3 regions of the Arthrobacter sp. Y3223166 genome follow, and region 2 is predicted to be linked to each of the others. Evidence: predicted binding sites of a transcription regulator. Region 2 holds the regulator's gene; each other region holds the start of a gene.
What was found. Region 2 encodes LexA, which represses DNA repair genes until DNA is damaged. Its sites were predicted from a motif close to TCGAACANNTGTTCGA; they were not measured.
Positions count from the first base shown of each region.

Region 1: AC5RUH_RS11360 (DUF6504 family protein) is a predicted target of LexA. The motif match lies at 5,716-5,731, and genes of this name have one in related genera.
Region 3: AC5RUH_RS13865 (LysM peptidoglycan-binding domain-containing protein) is a predicted target of LexA. The motif match lies at 5,219-5,234, and genes of this name have one in related genera.

Region 1 is NZ_JBNHGE010000023.1:36,100-43,894, reverse strand. Features, by position in the region: gene thrS (threonine--tRNA ligase) at 1-1,457, opposite strand, end outside; gene AC5RUH_RS11365 (DNA polymerase III subunit alpha) at 1,614-5,207, opposite strand; gene AC5RUH_RS11360 (DUF6504 family protein) at 5,307-5,621, opposite strand; gene AC5RUH_RS11355 (SRPBCC domain-containing protein) at 5,880-6,314, opposite strand; gene AC5RUH_RS11350 (SOS response-associated peptidase) at 6,455-7,162, opposite strand; gene AC5RUH_RS11345 (glutaredoxin domain-containing protein) at 7,332-7,589, shown strand; gene AC5RUH_RS11340 (S-(hydroxymethyl)mycothiol dehydrogenase) at 7,754-7,795, shown strand, end outside.
Region 2 is NZ_JBNHGE010000013.1:36,279-44,073, reverse strand. Features, by position in the region: gene hisB (imidazoleglycerol-phosphate dehydratase HisB) at 1-84, opposite strand, end outside; gene AC5RUH_RS08355 (histidinol-phosphate transaminase) at 139-1,248, opposite strand; gene AC5RUH_RS08350 (LysM peptidoglycan-binding domain-containing protein) at 1,321-1,674, opposite strand; gene lexA (transcriptional repressor LexA) at 1,971-2,720, shown strand; gene AC5RUH_RS08340 (ATP-dependent DNA helicase) at 2,832-4,871, opposite strand; gene hflX (GTPase HflX) at 4,864-6,405, opposite strand; gene AC5RUH_RS08330 (class I SAM-dependent methyltransferase) at 6,838-7,449, shown strand; gene dapF (diaminopimelate epimerase) at 7,460-7,795, opposite strand, start outside.
Region 3 is NZ_JBNHGE010000038.1:6,604-14,398, forward strand. Features, by position in the region: gene AC5RUH_RS13840 (NAD-glutamate dehydrogenase) at 1-2,114, opposite strand, end outside; gene AC5RUH_RS13845 (CpaE/TadZ family protein) at 2,193-3,506, opposite strand; gene AC5RUH_RS13850 (hypothetical protein) at 3,503-4,150, opposite strand; gene AC5RUH_RS13855 (helix-turn-helix domain-containing protein) at 4,385-4,600, shown strand; gene AC5RUH_RS13860 (hypothetical protein) at 4,605-5,165, opposite strand; gene AC5RUH_RS13865 (LysM peptidoglycan-binding domain-containing protein) at 5,323-6,042, shown strand; gene AC5RUH_RS13870 (Rv3235 family protein) at 6,138-6,761, shown strand; gene secA (preprotein translocase subunit SecA) at 6,770-7,795, opposite strand, start outside.

The DNA of each region.
Region 1 (7,795 bases), on a different contig from region 2:
ACCAGTTCCAGGCCGGATGCCTCGGCGACCTCGGCCAGGGTGCGGGTGGCCTCGTCCCAGACCTCATCGGCGCCCACGTACTTCTCCGGGTCCTTGGTGGAAAGCTCCAGGAAGAAGTCGTCGAGCCCATAGTCCTTGAGCAGGTCCAGCACGAAGTTGAGCGTGGTGGTCAGCTCGTCCTTCATCTGCTCGCGGGTGCAGTAGATATGGGCGTCGTCCTGGGTCATGCCGCGCACGCGGGTCAGGCCGTGGACTACGCCGGACTTTTCGTAGCGGTAGACGGAGCCGAATTCGAACATCCGGAGCGGCAGCTCGCGGTATGACCGGCCGCGCGAGCGGAAAATCAGGTTGTGCATCGGGCAGTTCATCGGCTTCAGGTAGTAGTCCTGGCCGGGCTTGACGACCTCGTTGGTTTCGGGGTCGCGGGTCTCGTCCACATGCATGGGAGGGAACATCCCGTCCCGGTACCAGTCCAGGTGGCCGGAGACCTCGTACAGGTTGCTCTTGGTGATGTGCGGGGTGTAGACGAACTCGTAGCCCGCCTCGGTGTGCCGCTGCCGCGAGTAGTCCTCCATCGCCTTGCGGACGATGCCGCCCTTCGGGTGGAAGACGGGCAAGCCGGAGCCGAGTTCATCCGGGAAGGAGAACAGGTCCAGTTCGGCGCCCACCCGGCGGTGGTCGCGGCGCTCTGCCTCGGCCAGCCGCTCCTGGTAGGCCTTCAGGTCTTCCTTGGTGGGCCAGGCGGTGCCGTAGATGCGCTGCAGCTGCTTGTTCTTTTCGTTGCCCCGCCAGTAGGCGGCGGCCGAGCGGGTCAGCGCATAGGCGTTGGAAATCAGCTTGGTGTTGGGCAGGTGCGGCCCGCGGCAGAGGTCCTTCCAGACCACTTCGCCGCTCTTGGCGTCCACGTTGTCGTAGATGGTCAGTTCGCCGGCGCCCACTTCGATGCTGGCGCCCTCGCCGGCCTCGTCGGAGTGACCCTTGAGCCCGATCAGCTCTTCCTTGTACGGCTCCCCCGCCATCTCGGCGAGCGCTTCGGTCTCGGAGACGGTGCGGCGGACGAAGCGCTGGTTGGAGTTGACGATCTTGAGCATCATCTTCTCCAGCTGCTTCAGGTCCTCCGGGGTGAAGGGCTCATCGACGTCGAAGTCGAAGTAGAAACCGTCGGTGATGTACGGGCCGATCCCGAGCTTGGAGTCCTTCCGCAGCTGCTGGACCGCCTGGGCCATGACGTGCGCGGTGGAGTGGCGCAGCACGTTGAGCCCGTCGGGAGAGTCGATAGTCACGGCTTCGACCTTGGCCCCGGCCGGGATCGGCTGGTCCAGGTCCTTCAGTTCGCCGTCGACGCGGACGACGACGACCTCCCGCCGGGCGCCGTAAAGGTCGGCTCCCGTCGTGCCCTCGGTCACCTGGTTCTCTTCGCCGTCGACGATGAGGGTGATGTTCTGGGGCGCTGACACAGAGGTCTCCTTATGGTGGATGTAAGCCGTTACTGCAGCGACATACTTGGGCGCTGCAAGCCTCTACGATCGTATCCGCTGACGCGAAGCCCGACCAACACCGCCGCGGCGGGGCTACGCGCCCGCTGGGGCCGGCGAGCCGCCTCTGGCCGCGCATCATCCTGCCCGGTTCCCGTGGCTACCGGCCAGCCAGGACCCGGCCGGAACGCGGTGATCCAGTCCTTCTGCGGCCATGCGGCGGGCAAGTTCGCCAGTGCCAGGCTTTTCCTGGCGGGCGGCGTCCCTGCCGGCCGCCGGTGTTGCCGGCCCTCGTCCGGCCGCCGGTGTTGCCGGCCCCCGTCCTGCCGCGGCCCCGGAAGGAACAGGGTGCCCCGGCAGCGGCAGGCTGGCGGTGTCCGAAAGGTCCCACGCCTCCAGCGCCTGCAGCCCGATTCCCCTGGGGCCGGTCCGCCGGGTGAGGCCGCGGATGAGCAGCATCTCGGTGCCGAACAGCAACGGGCCGGAGCGTTCCTGGGCTTCCTGGAAGAAGGTGGCGTCCACGCAGCCGGTGCCGTCGTCCACGCTGATGAAAACCACCCGACGGCCGCCGCGCATGGGCGGTGTCTGGGTGGCCACACGGATGCCGGCCACCATTACTTCGCTCCCGTTGCGCATCTGCAGCAGGTCCTTGGCCTGGGTGACTCCGAGTTGGGCCAGCAGCGGAGCGTAGCTCTCCATCAGGTGGGAGCTGGCGTCGATCGAGAGCAGGTCCAGTTCGGTGCGCACCTTGTCCACCGTGGTCGGTTCCGGGAAGACCGGGACCAGATGGCGCAGCTCCAAGTCCCCCAGCGGCAGGGACAGCTGGCCCTCGGTGGGCTGGTAGCGCTGGGGAACCGGGCGGCTGTCCGGCTGGTCCAGATGGTAGACCAAATCCGTCCGGCTGGCCGCCCGGCCGCCGCGCTGGCCGGTCCGGCGGTTCAGCTCGTCGAAGGCGCCCAGCTGGGCCAGGCGTTTGAGCGCGGGTTTGCCGACCTTGGCCCGCGCGCGCAGGTCGGCCAGCGATTCGTACGGCTGGCCGACGACGATGCGTTTGAGCTCGGCCGCCGAGAGCCCGTAGATGCCGGTCAGGCTCAGCCGGATCCCCAGCTTTTCGCCGCTGCCGGAGGGAACGCGTTCCACCTGGTAGCGGTCGGTGCTGCGGTTGATGTCCAGCGGCAGGATCGGGATGCCCAGCCGCCGCGCTTCGGCCACCAGCAGGCGCAGCGGGTACATTCCCGGATCGTGCTGCCACAGCCCGGCCAGGAACGCCTCGGGGTGGTGGGCCTTCAGCCAGGCCGTCTGGTAGGTGGGCACCGCGAAGGCGGCCCCGTGGGCTTTGCAGAAGCCAAAGCTGCCGAAGGACTTCAGCGTGCCCCACACCGTGTCGACCACCTCCGGCGGATACCCCCGGTCCAGCGAGGCGTTGCGGAAGTATTCCTCCACCGCGGGTTCGGCTTCCTCGTTGCCCAGCAGCCGGCGGAATTCGTCCGCCTTGGCCAGTCCGCAACCGGTGAAGACGTCGAAGGTCCGCAGGACCTGTTCGTGGAAGATCGTGACGCCGTGGGTTTCCTTGAGGACCGGAATCAAATCCGGGTGCGGGAAGCGCTCCGGCGCCCAGCCATGGCGGTGTTCCAGGAATGGCCGGACCATATCCGATTGCATCGGCCCCGGACGGAACAGCGAAATGTCGATAATCAGGTCGTTGAAGTCCCGCGGGGCCATCTTGCCCACCAGCTCGCGCTGGCCCGGCGATTCAATCTGGAAGCATCCCAGGGTGTGGGTGCTGCGGATCAGCTCATAGGTCGGCTCGTCGTCCAGCGGGACCTGTTCCAGGTTGATGGTCCCGTCCGCGGCAATGTAGTCGGGCCCGGTTCCGTCCTCGCCCACCGGATGCCGGCCGGCTGCCGTCACGGCGTCCTTGCCCGGATGTATGCGGGCTATTTCCTTGAGCGCGTAGGCGATGGAACTCTGCATCCGCACGCCCAGCACGTCCAGCTTGAGCATGCCCATCGGGTCCATGTCGTGTTTGTCGAACTGGCTCATCGGCAGACCCAGCCCGCTTGGCTGGGTAGGGGTGCGGTCCAACAGCGAGCTGTCGCCCAGGATCACGCCGCAGGGGTGCATGGAGATATGCCGGGGCAGCCGGTCCAGCCGTTCGGTCAAATCCACCAGCAGGTCCAGTTGCTGGTCCTGCTCCACCTGGGCGGAAAACGCGCGCAGCTCCGGCTTCTCCGCCATCGCCTCACGGAACTGGCGCGCGGAGAACCGCCAGAGCTGTTTGGCGATGCCCGAAATCTCCTCCTCCGGCAGGCCCAGCGCCAAGCCGGCGTCGCGGACCGCCCCGCGGGCACGGTAACCGTTCTGCATGCTCATCAGGGTGACCCGCTGGCTGCCGAAACGGTCGAAGATTTTTTGGTAGACGTTGTGCCGCTCTGCACTTTCCACATCGATGTCGATGTCCGGCAGGGTGGAACGGTCCTGGGAGAGGAAGCGCTCGAAGATCAGCCCGTGGTCCAGGGGGTTCACGTGGCTGATGTAGAGCAGATAGTTCACCAGGCTCGAGGCACCCGATCCCCGGGCCGCGGCGCGCACGCCCATCCCGGTGATCATGCGCGACACTTCGGCCACCGTCAGGAAGTAGGAGGCGAAGCCCAGCCGCGAGATGATGCCCAGCTCATGGGCCAGCCGGTCCCGCAGTTCCTTCTCCGCCCGTCCGGACATTCCGCCAAACCGTTCGGCGATGCCGGTTTCGCAGCGCTGGACCAGCTCGGCCACGGGATCCCCGTCGATCCCGATGACGGAGGCTTCGGGGACCACCGGGCGCTTGAACCCCATGTCCCGGTAAGGATCCATGCGGCACCGGTCGGCCACCGCTTCCGTCGTGGCCAGCAGGCGGATGACGTCCTTGCTTCCGCCGCCGGCTGCCTGCACGATTTCCCGCGCCAGGGCCTGCATCCGGTCGGGGGATTTCAACCAGCCCTGGGCGCTCGGCTGCAGATCCGGCAGCTTGGACAAGGCTGTCAGCGCCCTCGCCGAGTCCAGCACATCTGCAGTGGCGGCGCCGTCCTCTTCGCAGTAGCGCACGGCGTTGGTCAGCACTGCGGGAAGATTCAACTCCCCGGCCAGGTTAAGCATCCGCACCGCGTGGGCGGTACTGAGATTCTCCCCCGGGGCACTCAGGTGGGAGACAATTTCCACTGCGAGCGCCCCGGCCGGCAGTCCGCTGCGCCAGCGTCCGGCCAGCCGGCGGGCTTCGGCGTAGCTACGGCGGCGCAGCGCCTGTCCGACGTCGGAAAAAGGACCCACCAGCACCGTCAGGGCCGGTCCGCCGTCCGGAATGCCCGCATGCCGGGCGAGTTGATCCACCGTCACGCCGGGCGTCCGGCGGCTGGCGGAACGCCCGCGGGCAGCCGTGCCGGCGTGGGCTTCCGAGACCAGGCGGCAGAGCGCATGGTAACCGCTGCCCTGGTTCCCGCCATGGGCCAGCACCACAACGCGGCCGGTGTCCCGACCGCCGCCGTCTTGGACGGCCAGGTCCACGCCGACTATCGGATCCATCCCCGTCGCCAGGCATGCCTTCAGGTGCTTGACCGTGCCGTAGAGACCGTCCCGGTCGGTGCAGGCCAAGGCGTCGGCACCGAAGGAAGCGGCCGCTGCGGCCAGTTCCTCCGGCCAGGAGACACCGTAGTGGGCACTGTACGCCGTGGATACGTGCAGGTGGGTAAAGCTCATGGACATTCCAAACAACGGTCGGGTCTCGGGATCGGCATCCGGCGGACTGCCGAGGCGAACCGGGGGCTGACAGAAAGGCCGGCGGGAACCGTAGCGCGGTCAGGCGCTCAACTCCCGGACGGCATCATGGACGCGGATCAGGCGCCAGCGTCCGGTATCCACCTGATGGGATAGGTCCAGGGTGCGGATCTGCGACCGGCCATTCAGCCGCGCCTGCACCCGCCAGATCTCATGGTCCACCAGTCCCGCGCCCCGGCCCCGTTCCGCACGCAGTTCCTCCGCCCACCATTTGCGGCGTTCGTACCAACGCACCGGTTCCGCGACGATGCGGTAGCTCCTGCCCTGCCAGCGCAGCCGGAGCGGCTGTCCGGCAGGGGAACACACAACGTCAACTGCTTCGCTGAAAACACCCATGTCCCAGTCGCCTTTCATCTGGACAACGGGTCATAATCCCCGGCGAGCGCCCCTGCCAACACGCCCACCGAAGAACTTGACCCTCTTATTCTATTCGAATATGTATTCGAATCCAAGATCAAGCGTAGGTTCGGGCACTGACAAAATCGGGCCGCCCGCCAACGGCGGCTCAGCGCGCAGCCGCACGGCGGCCAAGCGCAGCAGCACTGCCTACTGCAGCAGGACGGCCAGGCGCGCGCCGTGCGGCGGCCAAGGAGCCTAGCCGTCGTGCTCGGCGAGGTACTTCACGTCGTGGACCAGCTTGTCCCACATCAGCTTGGAGTGTTCCGCCGCCTCGGCCGTCTCGTTGTTGTCCTGCGACAGCGTGAACTCCGTGCCGCCCGGAACTGCCTCCAGCGTCCAGACGAGACGGTGGTAGTTCTCGGGCACGTCCTCCCGGCCGGACAGCGGGCTGAAATGCGTGACGACCAGCCGCCGTCCGGGTTCGAACTCCAGCACCTGGCCCTTGTCCTCGTACGCCTCGCCCTCCCACTCGCCCCGCCATCGGATAGGCCCGCCAACGCTCCAATCGGTCTGCACCTCGGTGCCGAACATGAATCCCCTGATGGCCTCGGGGTCCGTGATCACGGACCAGACACGGTCCGGCGGCGCCGCAATGGTCGCCGTCGAACTGGCCACGTACCGTCCGGACATTGGCTTCCTCCCCTGGTTCCCGCCGTGGCGGCGCGGGCGCGGTTACTCCATCCCAGCTTCCGGCAGCCGGGGCCGGCACACAATGGCTGCAGGGATGCCGCTCAGGGAACGATCCCCGATTCCGGGGCGCCCGGCGGCGCTCATGCTGCTTCGTCGATGAGATCGGGCCCGTTGTTGCGCACGTTGTTGACCTTCGAACTGACCCGCCGCGGGACAAGATGCGGTTCGGGCATGGCCTCCAGCAGCTGCCGCACGTCGGCCTCGGATGTTGTTTCCGGATCCAGCCAGTCCGCATAGAGGCCGGGCGGAACGATCAGCGGCGTCCGGTCATGGATATGCCCGAGCGCATCGGCCGCCTGGGTGGTGATGATGGTGCAGGTGCGCAGCCACTTCTCCGGGTGGTCTTCGGGCAGGGCCGGGTCGGGCCAGTTCTCGAACAAAGCCGCGAAAGCCAGCGCCTCGTCGCCTTCGCCGTGCAGGTAGGTCGGGATCTTGCCGTCCTCGGTTTTCTGCCATTCGAAATACCCGTCGGCAACAAGCAATCCGCGCTTCCTGGCCGCCGCCTTGCGGAACGAGGGTTTCTCCGTCACGGTCTCCATCCGCGCGTTGATCAGGCGGGCGCCGGAGCGGGGGTCCTTGGCCCACGGCGGCACGAGGCCCCACCGGGCCAGGATGAGTTTCCTGGACACTCCCTCGCCGTCGGCCTGCTTGCGGTCGATGATCAAGGGGACCTCGTCGGTCGGAGCCACGTTGTAGGAAGGCTGGATCTCTTCGACATAGGACTCATCGACGTCGAAGGAAGCCACGAGGTCGCCGGTGCTCCGGGCCATGACGTATCTGCCGCACATGCCTCCATTATGGTCCAGCCGCGCGGCGGAAGCCCGGCGCGCGGCCCTTAAACGGCCTCGCACCCCGGCGGTACTCCCCGCCCGGCAGCCGCCGCGGCCGGCGCCGGGAATGACCGCGCCCGGTGAGACGTTGACATGTACACAAGCTTTCAGACCAGAAGGAGCCATCTTGGATTACACACCTGCTGCCGGAACCGTCACCATGTTCTCCACCACCTGGTGCGGGTACTGCCGCCGCCTGAAGACCCAGTTCGATGCGCAGGGCATCGGCTACACCGAGATTAATATCGAAGAGGTCCCCGGCACCGCGGAGCTCGTCGAGAAGCTCAACGACGGAAACCAGACGGTTCCCACCCTGCTCTTCCCGGATGGCAGCAGCGCCACGAACCCGCCGCTCTCCCTGGTCAAGGAACGCCTGGGCGTCTAGCAGCGGCAGGCTCCACCGGCGGAATCCGGACCGCGGGCCACGGGGCGCCGCAGTTTCCATAACAATCGTTTTGGAAATTGTGGCGCCCCTGTTTTGTTCCTAGGATGGGGCAGGACGGCCGACGACGGCCTCGCCAGACTTCGCTAGGAAGGAATCACTCCCGCATGGTTCACAAGGTTCGGGCAGTAGTGGCCCTGGAAAAGAAT
Region 2 (7,795 bases):
GAGGTCCAGTTCAACCAGCACGGACGACTCGCTGGTGATGCGTTCGAGGCGTGCGGTACGTCCGGTGGTGGTTTCCACGGTCATGGGAGTCCTTTGACGAATTGGTCGACCGGCACGAGCCGGTTCGCTCTTACTAGTTTAGGAGACGGGGCTCGCCACGAGGGCCTTGATGCCGTTGAGGAAGGCTGTGGTCTCGGCCTCAGTGCCGGCGGTTACCCGCAGATGGCCCGGGATCCCGACGTCGCGGATCAGCACGCCGGCTTCCAGCAGTCCCTGCCACACCGAGCGGGGGTCCTCCAGCCCGCCGAAAAACACGAAGTTTGAGTCGGACGGCGCCGGGTCGAGTCCCAGCTCGGCCAGCCCGTCGACAATGCGGTCCCGTTGCGCCTTGATGTCTTCGACGTTGGCCAGCAGCGCATCGGCATGGTCCAACGCGGCCAGGGCCGTTGCCTGCGTAACGGCGGAGAGGTGGTAGGGCAGGCGGACCAGTCGCAGCGCATCGGTAATCTGCGGTGCGGCGGCGAGGTACCCGACCCTGGCGCCTGCCAGCGCGAAGGCCTTGCTCATGGTGCGGGAAACGATGAGCCGCTCCCGCCCCGGCAACAGTGTCAGCGCGCTCGGCGTTCCGGCGTGGGCGAACTCGGCGTAGGCCTCGTCCACGATCACGATGGCCTTGGAGGCTTCCCCCGCTTCATACGCCGCCTCCACGACCTCAAGGCCCAGGGCGGTGCCCGTCGGGTTGTTCGGGGAGCAAAGAACGACCACGTTTGCCGCGGAGCCGGCCACAGCGGCGGCGGCAGCGTCCGGGGACAGCGTGAAGTCTGCCCCCCGCGGAACGGCCACATAATCCGTGTCCGTCCCGCTGGCCAGCAGCGGGTACATGGAATAGGTGGGCGGGAAGCTCAGCAGGGTGCGGCCGGGGCCGCCGAAGGCCTGGAGGATTTGCTGCAGGACCTCGTTCGATCCGTTGGCGGCCCAAATGTTCTCTGCGGTGAGGCCGTGCCCCAAGTAGCGGGCCAGCGCCGTCCTCAGCTTCGTGAACTCGCGATCCGGATACCGGTTCAGACCCGCGGCAGCCTCGCTGACGGCCGAGACGATGGCCTGACGGACAGCATCGGGCAGGCCATGGGTGTTTTCGTTGACGTTCAGGAGGACGGGAACCTCCAGCTGGGGCGCACCATAGGGCTCCAGGCCCCGGAGATTTTCCCGCAACGGCAGGCGGTTCAGGCGTTCTAACTGCTCACTCACCGATCCAGTTTAAGCTTCGGCCCGCCCGGGGCAGGAATCGGGCGGGCCGAAGCAGCTCATATTACGGCTGCCTCAGCGCGCGGACGGGACCAGCAGCTGCTGCCCGGCGTGGACGATGTCCCCCTGCAGGCCGTTCAATTGCGCGATCTCGAAAATGACATCGTGGGGGTTGCGGTCCGGCGCGGACTGCACTGCTATGTCCCACAGTGACTGGCCGCTGCCGACCGTGACGGTCGCCGCCGGCCCCGGCCCCAGCCCCCCGGCGGCGGCCATTGCCGGAGCAGTGAAGAAACCGATCAGGGTCAGGGCTGCGGCCGCGGCGAGCATCAGCGGCAGGCCGATCAGCAACAAACGGCCGCGGCGGGTCAGCCGCAGGCCTGTGCTGGTACGAAGGCCGGCGGGCTGCGGTGCGAGCTGGGCGGACATGGTGCCACCTTTCCGATATTCGATCTATTTCGGCTGGTTTCGATCGTCTTGCAACGGTATTCGAACGTATCTTCGAATACGTCTTCTACAGTTTTAGCACTGGTGATCGAACATTGTCGAGACTCAGTCGAACAAATGTTTGAAATTCGCTACCGCCTCGCCTAGCGTTGTAAGCGTCGGGCGGCAGTAAGAGCAGTGCATCAGCCGCCACCGACAAAACAGTTGAGACAACAGTCCATGTGCGGTTCCGCTACGGCGCCGGCGCAGGGACCACTACGGGGAGACCGGGGCCGGACATGTCGGAAGAGACCACCACCACTGCCGGAGCGAAGCGACGCGGCCGGCCCGTCAAAGTGGGGCGCAGCCTGACGCCGAGGCAGAAGAAGATCCTGGAAACCATCCAGCGCTCCGTCATGTCCCACGGATACCCTCCGTCCATGCGCGAGATCGGTGACACGGTCGGTCTGGCAAGCCTGTCCAGCGTCACGCACCAGTTGGCCCAACTGGAGAAGATGGGCTACATCAGGCGCGACCCCAAGCGTCCCCGTGCCATGGAAATCCTGACCCCGCTGACACTCGAGCACGGGGGTGTGGAAATCGTCGGAGTTGATGAACCGCAACAGCTGCGCAGCTCCAGCGGCGTCGCCGTATCCGAGCTGACCACGTCATCCGACACGGCGATGGTGCCGCTGGTGGGAAGGATCGCAGCGGGCGGGCCGATCCTGGCGGACCAGGCGGTCGAGGACGTCATGCCCCTGCCGCGGCAACTGGTGGGACACGGCGAGTTGTTCATGCTCAGGGTCTCGGGCGATTCCATGATCGATGCGGCCATCTGTGACGGCGACTGGGTCGTGGTCCGCCAGCAGCACACGGCCGAGAACGGCGACATCGTGGCGGCACTGCTCGACGACGAAGCAACGGTCAAGACCTTCCGGCAGCGCGACGGCCACACCTGGCTGTTGCCGCAGAATACCCAGTACGAACCGATTCTTGGCGACCACGCAACCATCATGGGCAAGGTTGTCTCGGTGATGCGGGCCCTCTGACGCGCCCGGTCTCCCCGGTCCGCGCTGCAGCCACCCCGGGATCCCCTGCCCGCACGGGCGGTCCCCGCGCAGGGCCCCGCTCGCTCCGGAACGGGCGTGCCCCCAACCCGTTCAGGCTGAGGCCGTAGCCAGCCTTTCCAAGACCTGGCGGGCCGTGGCGCCGTCCTTGGTACTCCAGAAGGGCGGCAGGGCGCTGCGGAGGAAACTCCCGTAGCGCGCCGTCGCCAGCCGGGAGTCCAACACGGCCACCACTCCACGGTCGTTTGACGCGCGGATCAGCCTGCCGGCTCCCTGGGCCAGCCGCACGGCCGCATGGGTCGCCGAGACCGTCATGAAACCGTTTCCCCCGGACTGCGCCACGGACCGGGTTCGGGCAGTCGTGAGCGGGTCATCCGGCCGGGGGAACGGAATCCGGTCGATGACCACGAGCCGGCACGCGGAACCGGGAACGTCGACGCCCTGCCAGAGCGTCATGGTGCCGAACAGGCAGGTGTCGGGCTCTTCGGCGAATTGGCGGACCAGCGCGCCCATCGACGATTCGCCCTGGCACAGGATGGTCAGGTCGGTGCGCCCGCGCAACTCGGCCGCGGCTTCTTCTGCCGCACGCCGCGAGGAGAACAGGCCCAGGGCGCCGCCGCGCGAGGCCAGCAGCAGCTCCTCGAGTTCATCGAGCTGTTCCGGGCTGGTGCCCCGGCCCGGCTTCGGCAGATGCGACGCCACGTAGAGCACGCCCTGCCTGGGGTAATCGAAGGGGCTGCCCACGTCCACGCTGGAATAGGCGGGCGCGCCGGCTCCGAGCAGTCCGAGCGACCCGGCGACGGCATCGAAGGTCCCCCCGACCGACAACGTCGCCGATGTCAGCACAACGGTATGGTCGTCGAACAAGCCCTCACGCAGCCGGGACGCCACCGAGAGCGGCGCTATGTTCAACGTTGCCGGCTGGTCGTCATTGGCGGCGTAGTCGCCGGCCTCGCCATAGGTGCTGGGACGGGTCGCCCAGATGACCTCCCGGGAGTCCGGAGCGGACAGCAGCCGTTCGGCCAGTTCCAGCACGGCCGCGAGCCGTGAGCGCGCCATCTGCCGTCCGCCGTCCGCTGCCCCCGCACCCTCGGGCTTCGAGTCGGAGAGCGCCGCGCGGGCCGCTTCCCGTACCTGCGCGAGAACCAGCTCATGCTCCTCGCGTAGGCCGGCCGCCAGCAGGCCGGTGGGCACCGACTGCAGGACGTCCTCCAGCGCATCGGCGGCGGAGTTCAAAGGCTCCACGCTGATCCCCGTGTGTTTGCGTGCCGTCGAGGCGGCGGTACGCACCATGGCGGCGGAGAGTTGCCCCGCGACGGCGCTGGTGACGCGGTCCTGCAGCTCATGGGCCTCGTCGATGACCACCACGTCATAGTCCGGGAGTACCGCGACGCCCTCGAAGGCGTTGATGGCCAGCATGGCATGGTTCGTGATCACGATGTCTGCCTCCGCCGCGCGGCCCCGTGCCAGTTCGCTGAAGCACTCGGCGGCCAGGGGACACTTCTGGGCGCCCAGGCACTCCATGGAGCCGACGGAGACCTGCCGCCAGGCCCGATCGCTGACACCGGGCACCAGTTCATCCCGATCCCCGGTTTCGGTCTCGTGCGCCCACTCGCGCAGGCGCACGACTTCCTTGCCCAGCGCGCCCGAGGCGCCGGAAGCCGACGCTGCGCCGGCCGGAGAAGGATGCGGCACCGCGTCCTCGCCGAGGCTGAACAGCGCCGCCGGCGCGTCCTCGTCCGGAAAGCCGCCCGCGAGCTTGTGCAGGCAGAGGTAATTGTTCCTGCCCTTGAGCAAAGCGACGTCCAGCGGCCTGGGCAGCTCGTCGGCGACGGCCTCCAACAGCCGGGGCAGGTCCCGCTTGACGATCTGCGATTGCAGCGCCAACGTTGCCGTGGAGACGATCGCCGGCTTCTCCCCCTCCAGCGCCTGGACCATGAGCGGCACTAAGTAGGCCAGCGACTTGCCGGTGCCTGTGCCCGCCTGCACCAGCAGGTGTTGCCGGCGCTCGAAGGCCTCGGCTACTTTCGCCGCCATCTCGTGCTGGCCGGCACGGTGCTGCCCGCCCATCTCCTGTACGGCGACGTCAAGCAGCCGCAGCGCCTCACCGGCGGGAACCTGGAGGTCAGTCATGCCGGAGGAACTGTTCCAGCTCCGATGCCAGGCCCTCGCGCACCATCACGTCGAGCCGCGTGCCGTCCCCGCCATGCTCCATGGAGAGGATCTCGGCGTCTTCATTGTGCAGGCGGCTAATCACTTCGCCGCGGTCGTAGGGCACCAGCAGCTGCAGCTTCACACTGGGCCGCGGGATTGTCTCGCTGACGAGCCGAAGCAGCTCATCGATGCCCTGCCCGGTCCGCGCCGAAACCACGACGTGCCGCGGTTCACGCTGGCGCAGTCGCTCGACCACGAACGGATCGGCGGCATCGGCCTTGTTCAAGACGACGATTTCCGGAATGTGCCGTGCTTCGATTTCGGTCAGCACCTCGCGCACCGCGGCGATCTGGCCCTCCGGGTCGGGATGCGAGACGTCGACGACGTGCAGGATGACGTCGGCGTCGGCAACCTCCTCCAGGGTGGAGCGGAAGGCTTCCACCAGCTGCGTCGGCAACGACCGGACGAACCCTACCGTGTCGGCGAGCGTGTAACCGATACCGTCCGGTGTTTCCGCCCGGCGGACGGTCGGATCCAAGGTGGCGAAGAGCGCGTTCTCGACCAGCACACCCGCATCGGTCAGGCGGTTGAGCAGCGACGACTTGCCGGCATTGGTGTAGCCGGCGATTGCCACCGACGGCACGGCATTGCGGCGGCGGTTGGCGCGCTTGGTTTCCCGTGCGGGCTTCATGGCGGTGATCTCCCGGCGCAGCTTCGCCATCCGGGTACGGATGCGCCGGCGGTCCAGCTCGATCTTCGTCTCACCGGGCCCGCGGGAACCAATGCCGCCGCCGGCCGCCCCCACCCGGCCGCCGGCCTGCCGGGACATGGACTCGCCCCAGCCTCGGAGCCTGGGCAGCAGATACTCAAGCTGGGCCAGCTCTACCTGGGCCTTGCCTTCGCGGCTCTTGGCATGCTGCGCGAAAATGTCCAGGATGAGCGCGGTGCGGTCAATGACCTTGACCTTCACGATGTCTTCCAAACCGCGGCGCTGCGACGGCGACAGCTCGCCGTCGACAATGACAGTGTCGGCGCCGGTGGACATCACAATGTCGCGCAGTTCCTGGGCCTTGCCGGAGCCCAGGAAAGTCCCCGGATCCGGCTTCAACCGGCGCTGGACAATACCGTCCAGCACCTCGGAGCCGGCTGTCTCGGCCAGCGCTGCCAGCTCCCGCAAGGAATTGTCGGCGTCGTCGGCCGTGCCTTCGGTCCAGAGACCGGCGAGGACAACGCGCTCCAGGCGCAGCTGCCGGTACTCAACCTCGGTGACGTCCTCAAGCTCGGTGGACAGGCCGGCTACGCGCCGCAGGGCGCGGCGTTCCGCGAGGTCCTGCTGGTCGCCGTCGAATTCGGAATGCTCGGCATCAAGTTCGGAGAGTGCCTGGGCTCTGCCGCCGACGCCCTGTTTGCCTCGCGCCGCGGTGTCGCGGGCCAGGATTCGGTCGATGACCGCCTGGATCTCGTCAGGCGTCATTTCCGGTTCCGGTGTCGGCTGGGGGTTGTTGGTGGTCATGCTCTCCTTCGAAATGTCCGTGGTCTTATCGTAGTCCTCCGGGATGCGGCCGGCAGAGCCCGAAGATGCAGTTTGTGGATGATTCGCCAAAAGTCCTCCTGGCATGGGCCCGGGCGCTGCCGGGCGGGAAAGGCGGGGCTGCCGCCCGGCCGGGCGGCAGGGCAAGCAGCGGGTGCCGGGGACCGCCGCAGCCCTTGCGGCGGCTGCGGCACCGGATCAGAAGGGACTCGAGTGAGCCTTCGGGAACGGTGATTGCCCGGCGGCCGGGGAGGTCAAGGCCTCAACCATCGGCACGCGCTGTCCGGCTACGAGCGGGGACAGCAGGTTACGGCGCAATCACAGGTTTTTCATGCCTCCCACGGTATCAGAGCGGACGTTGCTTAGGTGGGCCTAGATACCGATTCCGCGGTCGGCGCACTAATCTGGCCGATTATGGGAACAGAGCACTACTTCAGCGCGCAACCAGGCAATCCCGAGGTTCGCCGCACCCTCGCCGTCGAGCTGGATGGCCGCATGCGGCAGCTGCAAACAGCTGGAGGCATCTTCAGTCCGGACGGCCTCGACAAGGGCACGGCGGTGCTTTTGGACGAGGTCCCTCCGCCTGCTCCGGAAGGCAACCTGCTCGACGTCGGCTGCGGGTGGGGACCGCTCGCGCTCACCATGGGGCTGAAGTCCCCCGATGCCACGGTGCTGGCCGTGGATGTCAATGAACGCAGCATCGCCCTGACCAACGACAACGCCGCGTCGCTGGGGCTGGCCAACGTCCGTGCCTGCCGCCCGGAAGACGTTGACCCGGCCCTGCAGTTCCACACCATCTGGTCCAATCCTCCGATTCGGATCGGCAAGAGCGAGCTTCACGCACTGTTGCTGATGTGGCTGCCCCGCCTCGCACCCGGGGGCACCGCCTGGCTGGTCGTCCAGAAGAACCTGGGATCGGACTCGCTGCAACGCTGGCTCGCGGCCGAACTGCCGTCGGATTTCGCGGTCAGCCGGGAAAGCACCGCAAAGACGTTCCGGGTGCTCTGCATACGGCGGGCCGGCTGAGCCGCTTCGGTCAGGCCACCACGCCTCGGGACACGAGCACGGCGGGGCCGCTCAGCTCCACATGTTCCCGCCCGTCGGCCGCAGGGATGAACCGGACCCGGACAACGCCGCCCGGCACGCCGACCTGCCAGTCGTCGGGTGCGCCCGCACCCGCCCAGTAGCGGATGGCGGCGGCGGCAGCGCAGGCGCCGGTCCCGCAGGACTGGGTCTCCCCCACCCCGCGCTCGTGCACGCGCATGCTGATGTGCCCGGCGCCGTCGGCGACGAGGGGCTCCGCCGGCACGACAAACTCAACATTCGTTCCGTTCTCCGGGACCGGGTCTACCGCCGGCGCGTGGAACAACTC
Region 3 (7,795 bases), on a different contig from region 2:
AACACCGCCAGCAGGGCGCGGGCCACTGCCGGGTTGGCCAGCAGCGTGTCGGAGACGAAGGCGTAGGAGACCAGGTTGCCCAGCTGCCGCAGGTAGCGGGTGTACGCGCGCAGCACCGCAACCTGGCGCCAGCCGATGCCCTCGGCCAGGACCAGCCGGTCAAAGCCGTCCGACTCGCTGCGTCCGGTGACGGCAGCGCCGAAGGCTTCCTCGAGCAGGTCGCCGGTGGCGATCGGGTCGACGCCCGCCGGATACCGGAGGCCGAAGTCGTACAGGAAGTAGTCTTCGCCGTCCGCCGTGTTGATCTCGAACGGGCGCTCGTCCAGTACCTCCAGCCCGGTGTTCTGCAGCACGGGCATGATGTTGCTCAGCGACCGGGCCTCCGGCAGGTACAGCTTCAGCCGGGCGTCGGCGGCGAGGACGTCGGCGCTGTCCTCGGGAACGTAGACGTGCAGCACCGGGGCCGCGCCGGGGTCGCCTCCCTCGTAGTTGCGGAAACGGGCGATGTCCTCGAGCGCGTCTTCCACCTCGTAGTCCACCCGGTAGCTGGGCGGGAACGCGTCCTTCCAGTTCGCCGAGAGGCGGGCAGCCTCCTCGCCGTCGAAATTGGCGCGCAGCACCTCTTCGATGCCCTCCGACCAGGACCGGGACGCCTGGGCAAGCCGGCGCTCAAGGTCGGCCGTGTCGACCTTCGGCACCGTGGAGGCACGCTTGAGGCGGATGCGGAAGAACAGCCTGGCCAGGGCGGATTCGGACATCCGCGCCTCGTAGTCGATGCTCTGCGGGTCGAAGGTGTTGCGCAGCTCCTGCTCGATCCGCAGCCGGACGGCGGTCGTGTAGCGGTCGCGCGGCAGGAACACCAGGGCCGACACGAACCTGCCGTAGGCGTCGGTGCGCAGGAACAGCCGGGTCCGGCGCCGCTCCTGCAGCCGCAGGATGCCCATCGCGGTCGCGGCCAGCTCCTCGACGTCCATCTGGAACAACTCGTCCCGCGGGTACGTTTCGAGGATCGACAGCAGGTCCTTGCCGGAGTGCGAATCGGCCGGGAAGCCGCTGTGCTGCAGCACTGCCGCGACCTTTTCCCGGGCAATCGGGACGCTCTTCACCGAACGGTTGTAGGCGCTGGTGGCGAAGAGGCCGATAAAGCGGCGCTCGCCGTCGACGTTGCCCTGCGCATCGAAGCTCTTCACGCCGATGTAGTCCAGGTATGCCGCGCGGTGCACCGTGGACCGCGAGTTCGCCTTGGTAATCACCAGCGCGCGTTTTTCCCGGGCGCGGGCACGGCCCTCTTCGGTGAGGTGCTGGACCCGCTTCGTGTCGCCGATGTGGCGCATCATGCCCAGGCCGCTGTCCTCGCGGACCAGGAGCACGTCTTCCCCGTCCTGGGTGACGAGATCGTATTCGCGGTAGCCCAGGAAGGTGAAATTCCCGTCGTCGAGCCACTCAAGCAGCTCCTTGGCCTCCTGCAGGTCGGGAATCTCCTCCGCTCCCACGACCGCATCCAGCGACGCCGCAACCTGCCGCACCTGCCGGCGCATGGCCGGCCAGTCCTCGACCGACGCCCGGACATCCGCCAGGACGCTCTTGAGGCCGGACATCAGCTCGGCGGCCTTGTCCGGCTCGATCCGCCCGGTCTCCACAGCCATCCAGGATTCGATCCGCAAAACCTGGTCGCCGCCGGTCTCAAAGGATCCCAGCTGCGGCAGTGCCGCCGTGTCGCCGCTGGAGACTCCGGCGGCGGCCGGCACCTGTTCCACGCCGGTGAGGTCGTGGCTGTCCCGGGCCCGGGTGGCTACAAAGGTGGGGTGCGTGATCATCCGGATGGCAATGCCGTGGCGCAGCAGCTCCGCGGTCACCGAATCGACCAGGAACGGCATGTCATCGGTGACGATCATGACGACGCTGGCCTCGGGTTCGTCCCGGATGGCGATCACGGGCTGCGCCGGCGGCCGGTGAACCGCCAGCTCCCGGTGCGCCAGCGCGCGGGCGCGGAGCACATCCGGACTGTAGCTCGCGGCATCCTCCGCGGCCAGGTGCTCATAGTATTTAGCGATGAATTCCTCATCGCCGGTAGCTGAGCTGGACAGATCCGCCATGCTGGATCCAGTCGACATGTAAAACGCCTCCGATAGGTGTGTCCCAACCGCGCCGTTGCGGTCCTTCGGCAAGCCTAACGCGGCGCGTTCAAAACTTCACTTTGAGCGGGCACGACGGCGGATTCCCCGCCTGGGCGGCGCCGGCCGGCTTCCGGCCAGCCCGGCGATGGCGTGCCGCAGCGCAGAGCCCGGCGCGGATTCCAACAGGACCGAGCCGCCCAGCAGGGCGGCATCGGCTGCGGCGGTATCGGACGGCAGCAGGGCGGGGACGCCGGCGGCCGGCACGAACCGTTCCCAGGCCTCCCGCAACTGTGCTTCCGGCCGGGCTCCCACGGCTGCCGCCCGAACCTTGTTGAGCACCACTTCGGCCGAGGCGGAGGGGACGGCATGCGCCAGTTCGTCCAGCGCGCGGACCAGCCGCGGCAGCCCCACCGAATCCGCGCTGCCCACGGCCAGCACCCGGTCCGCCGCCTCCAGCACCCGCAATGTGGCACCATTGCGCCGCGGCGCCAGCGAGTCAAAGCTCAGCTCCTCGTCGTGTTCCAGCGAGAAACCGCAATCCACGACGACGGTCTCCGCCACCGCCCGCGCCATGTCCAGCACCGCCCCGAGCGCCGACGGCCTCAGCTCGGTCCACCGGTCCACCCTCGTAATCCCGGTCAGCACCAGCATCGAGGTTCCGGCCACGGCTACCTTCAGGCAGACCCGTTCCAGGGCCGGGCTGTCCAGCACGCCCTGGTCCGCCAGCCGGCAGGCGTGGGCAAGCGCGGCAGATTCATCGAGCAGGCCAAGGAACGCGGCGACGCTGGCCCCGTAGGTATCCGCATCCATCAGCAGGGTCCGCCGGCCGGCGGCGGCGTATTCGGCGGCGAGGTTGACCGCCACGGTGGTGCGTCCCGGCGCCCCGGCCGGACCCCACACCGCGACGAGTTCACCCTTGGCCCCTGCAGGTGCCGGCGGTTCAACTGCAGCGTCGTGCGGCCGCAGGGCCCGGGCGGGGTCGGCCAGCGCCGCCCCTCCCGGCGCAGCGGCTCCTGCTGCCGCTCCGGCCACCGTCAGCGAGCGCAGCTGCGCGACGGACTCGGCCACCAGTGCTGCCAGGGCCACGGGCTCAACGGTTGCGGCACCCGTGCGGATGCCGAGCGCTTCGAGCCGGAGGCGTTCCCCGCCGTCGTCGGTCAACGCCACCACGGACACCTCGGCGCCGTGCAGCCGCTCCAGCACACTGCCGTCGAGCTCCCTCGTCCGGCCCGCCACGATGGCCGCCCGGGCCAGCCCGGACTGCGCCGCCGCCAGCAACTCCGCGAGGTCGGTGCAGCGCCGGACCACGGTGACAGGCCCATGGAGCCGTTCCAGGCCGTTCACGAAGTCGGCGGCCGCCGTTCCCAGCGTGACGACCGGCAGACTCATGGAGTACCGGCCGGGTTGAGTACCACGTTAATGCGTGCCCCGTTGGCGAGGGCATGCAGCAGCGCCGGCATGGTGTCATCATCCACCAGGACGTGCAGCCGTTCCGCCCCGGACGAGCCGAAAGCGGTGGTGGCGCGCGTCAACTGCGACACCTCGGCCGCCTCGAGCAGCCTCTCCGGCTCCTTGAAACCGTTGCGTCCGTCGGGCAGCGACACCCATACATCGACCCGGGAACCGGGACCGGCCTCCTCGGGCAACGGGCTCTCGATACTCAGGCCGATCGGTTTCCGGTCCAAGTCGTCGCCGGCGCCCAGCACGGAAGCCGGCAGCAGTTCACCGCCCCGGACCAGCGCGGTGGCGACGGCATCTGCCGGCAACCCCGTTGCTGCCGGCAGATAAAGGCTGCCCGCCTCGCCCAGCCGAACGTCGACGACGACCACGTCGGCGGCGGAGATCGGTTGTCCCACCGCGATGTCCGTCCTGGCCGCCAGGACACCGGTGGTCTTATCCGCGCTGTTGACCAGCGCTGCGACTCCGGCCACCGAAGCCGCCACGAGCAGCAGCCCCACCAGCAACCGGGGATCTTTCCACGACGGGCGTTTCAACCGCTGTGCGACGGTTTTTTCTGCGATGGCAGCGCTCACGAATTTTTCCCCCTTATTCCCGCGCCCCAGGGGACAGCCAGCCTGCGCTCCGAGAGTCGGCCCCGAGGCCGCGGGTGGCACCATTCTGGTCGTGGCCCAGGGGAAAGGGAACCGCCGCGGCCACCCGGGCCGGATCTGGGGAAAACTTTTCAGAAGCAACGGGTCCAGTTGGATCAAACGACGTCAAACGGTGCCATAATGGCTGAAACCGTCCCCGCTCCGAAGGATCAGCCCATGCCGCGGTTCCTCACCCTGTCCGATGTGGCGGAGGAGTTGCAGATCTCCTCGTCGCAGACGTACGCCCTGGTTCGCAGCGGCGAACTTCCCGCCATCCAGATCGGCGGCCGGGGCCAATGGCGCGTCGAGCAGGTCATGCTCGACCAGTACATCCAGGACAAGTATGCCCAGACGCGGCGGCTGATCGAAGAGGCCAAGTCCACCACGGAATGAGCATTCAGTCCGGGCTGCGCGACACGAGGGCCGCAATGGCCGCGAAGGGCACCGTGTAGACCGACCGGACATTTGCCGCGCGCCTGTCCTCGCCCGACGGCACCGCCGCGAGGTCGAAGGAGTCCGCCCCGACCCTGTCGACCACCCCCTCGGCCGCCGGGATGCCGGGGCCGCCCGACAGGTAGACCGCGACCGGTGCGCGGTCGCGGCCAAGGGCGCGCAGTGCGGATCCGAGCCCGAGCCGACGCGCCCCGGTCGAGTCGGCAACCGCATGCCGGCCCATTCCTTCGAGCAGTTGGACAGCGGCCAACGGCAGGAGCACGCTCCGCACTCCCTCGTACAGCACCAACCAGGTTGATCCGACATGGGCCAGCGTCCCCTCGAACCTGAGGTCTGTGCCTGCACGGACGCGCAACCTGCTGCCCAGCTGCCCCCGAAGCCGGTCGGCCAGACCCACCGCGGCCAACTCGATCCGGGCGCGCTCGTTTACCTCCGCTTCCAACTCCAGCCGGCCTGCGGCGTGTAGCTGGGTCTCCAAATCGGCAAACAGGGCGTCCCAACGCATGGCGCCAGCCTAGGAACCTGCACCACATACCGTCAACGGAAAACCGACTGCTTTACAACAAGTGTTTGAAGCTGCCACCATTGGAAAACAAACAGCACTAAACATAACCAAACTACATCAAACGGCAGTAACACCTTTCTCTCCGGAGGCGCTTCCCATGCTCAGAACCACCGCCGATCTGGCAACCACAGGGCTGGTGACGGCTTGTGCCGCCGTGCTGATGCTCGCGGGGAGGGAGCTGGCCACCGGCGCCACGTGGCCTCCGCAGAACTATCAGGACCTGCTGGCGCTCCTGTCGATCGGAGCCGGCGCGGCCGTGCTCTGTTGGTTGCTCCTGGGCATGGCGGCAGCGGCGGCCTGCGCGGTGCTGGCCAGGACCGGCCACAGTCGCCTGGCGGCCCGGTCGGCCGTGTGGAGTCCCGCGTTCCTGCGGCGCTTGGCGGGCGCCGTCGTCGGCCTCAATCTGGTGGTGGTCGCGGGCGCCCATGCGGCGGCCGCAACGCGTCCGGCCGAAGCCGCGGCCGGGACCGGCGCGTCCAGCGCCGCCGTTGTGGATCCCCGGTGGCAGCCGGACGGCCTGGCCGGTCCGGTAAACCCTCCGGTGGACCCCTCATGGAAGCCCGCTCCGCCGGCCGCGGCCCCGGGCGCCGTCGCCAAGCCGCCAACCCGGGAAGCCTCTGACACACCCCGGATGGTTACCGTCACCGCCGGGGATTCCCTCTGGCAGCTCGCGGCCGCCGAACTGGGCGCGCTGGCGACCGACGTGGAGATCGCCGAGCGGTGGCCGGAGTGGTATGCCGCCAACCAAACCCTCATCGGTCACGACCCCTCCCTGATCAAACCCGGGCAAACGCTCGTCGTACCTCCCCCCGGATAGAAGCTTTCCGGAAGCGGCCGTCAGACGCACACGGGAGCCGCGCCGTGTGGCGCGGCTGGAAGCCAAGGCAGTACCAGTGGAAGGAAGGGCAGGACATGGACAACGTGCGACACCTCCCGGCCGTGCAGACGCCGGAAAAGGAAGCCGCGGCGGGCGCGTGCCCTGACGCGCTGGCACCGGCGAGCGGGGCGCCCCGGCCCCTGACGGTACGGCGGGTCAAACCGGCCGGGCCGGACGGCTACTTTGCGCCTGTCATCCGGTTGCAGCCCAGGCGACCGGATGACACCCGCGGGGCGGCCGGACCCGCCACCGTGCCCCGTCCCGTTCCGCTGCCGGTGGGCGGGGATCCCGAGGCGGAGGCCGAACTGCTCCATGTCACGGCGATGGCCCGGTCCGTGGCACAGGCCTGTCTGGAGGCCGTCTCCGGCACACGGCCGGTCCAACAGCTGGCCCGCTGGCTGGACCCGGCCAGCTACGAAAAGCTGGTGCACCGGGCGGACATCGCCAAGGCCCACCAGGCACAGCTGCGTTCCGATGGCCGGGCACCGCTGCGGCTGCACCGCAGCCCCGTGGTGCGCTCCGCCAGGGTGTGCCGTGCCGCCGACAGCGCCTATGAAGCGTCGTTGGTGGTGGCCGAGACCCGCCGGATACGCGCGGTGGCGCTGCGACTGGAGTGGATCCGCGGACTGTGGAAGGTCACGGCCCTGGAGATCGGCTGAACCCGAGACTACTTCCGGCGCTTGCCGCTCTTGGCGGGGCGCTTGTCCCTGGCGGGCGCTGCCGCCTTGGCCGGGGCCTGGCGTTCGACCCGTGTCTCGGCTTCCCCGGATACACTAGGCGCCGTGAACTGCAGGGCCGCCGGCCGCTGCGGAGCTTCCAGCCCGGCCGCAGTGATCTGCGGCGCCGCCGCCGCCCGGGCGTCAGCGACCCCGGGGACCGTCGCCTCGGCCGGCTGCTGAACCTGGACCTCGAGGTTGAAGAGATAGCCGATGCTCTCTTCACGGATGGACTCCATCATGGCCTGGAACATCACGAACCCCTCGCGCTGGTATTCGACCAGCGGATCGCGTTGGGCCATGGCCCGCAGTCCGATGCCCTCCTTGAGGTAATCCATCTCGTAGAGGTGTTCCTGCCACTTCCTGCCGATCACCGAGAGCACCACGCGCCGCTCCAGTTCGCGCATGGTCTCGGAGCCGAGCGTCTGCTCACGCTGCGCGTAGGCGACCTTGGCATCGGAGACAATTTCCGCGCGCAGGAAATCCGCCGTGACCCGCGAGCGCCCGCCGGCTTCCTCCAGCACCTCGTCGATCGTCAGTTCGATCGGGTAGAGCTGCTTGAGGTTGGTCCACAGCTGCTCGTAGTCCCAGTCGTCGCCATGGCCCTCAGCGGTGGCTTCGTTGACCATCGCCGTCACCACGTCCTCAAGGAAGAACGCGACCTTCTCGTGCAGGTCGTCGCCTTCCAGGATGCGCCGCCGGTCGTTGTAGATTGTCTCACGCTGCCGGTTGAGCACGTCGTCGTACTTCAGCACGTTCTTGCGCTGCTCGGCGTTCCGGCCTTCGACCTGTGCCTGGGCGTTCTGGATGGCCTTGGAAACCATCTTGGACTCCAACGCCACGTCGTCGGGCATGCGGGAGGAGTTCATGATGCGTTCGGCCGCGCCCGAGTTGAACAGCCGCATCAGGTCATCGGTCAGGGAGAGGTAGAAGCGGGATTCGCCCGGGTCGCCCTGGCGCCCGGAGCGGCCGCGGAG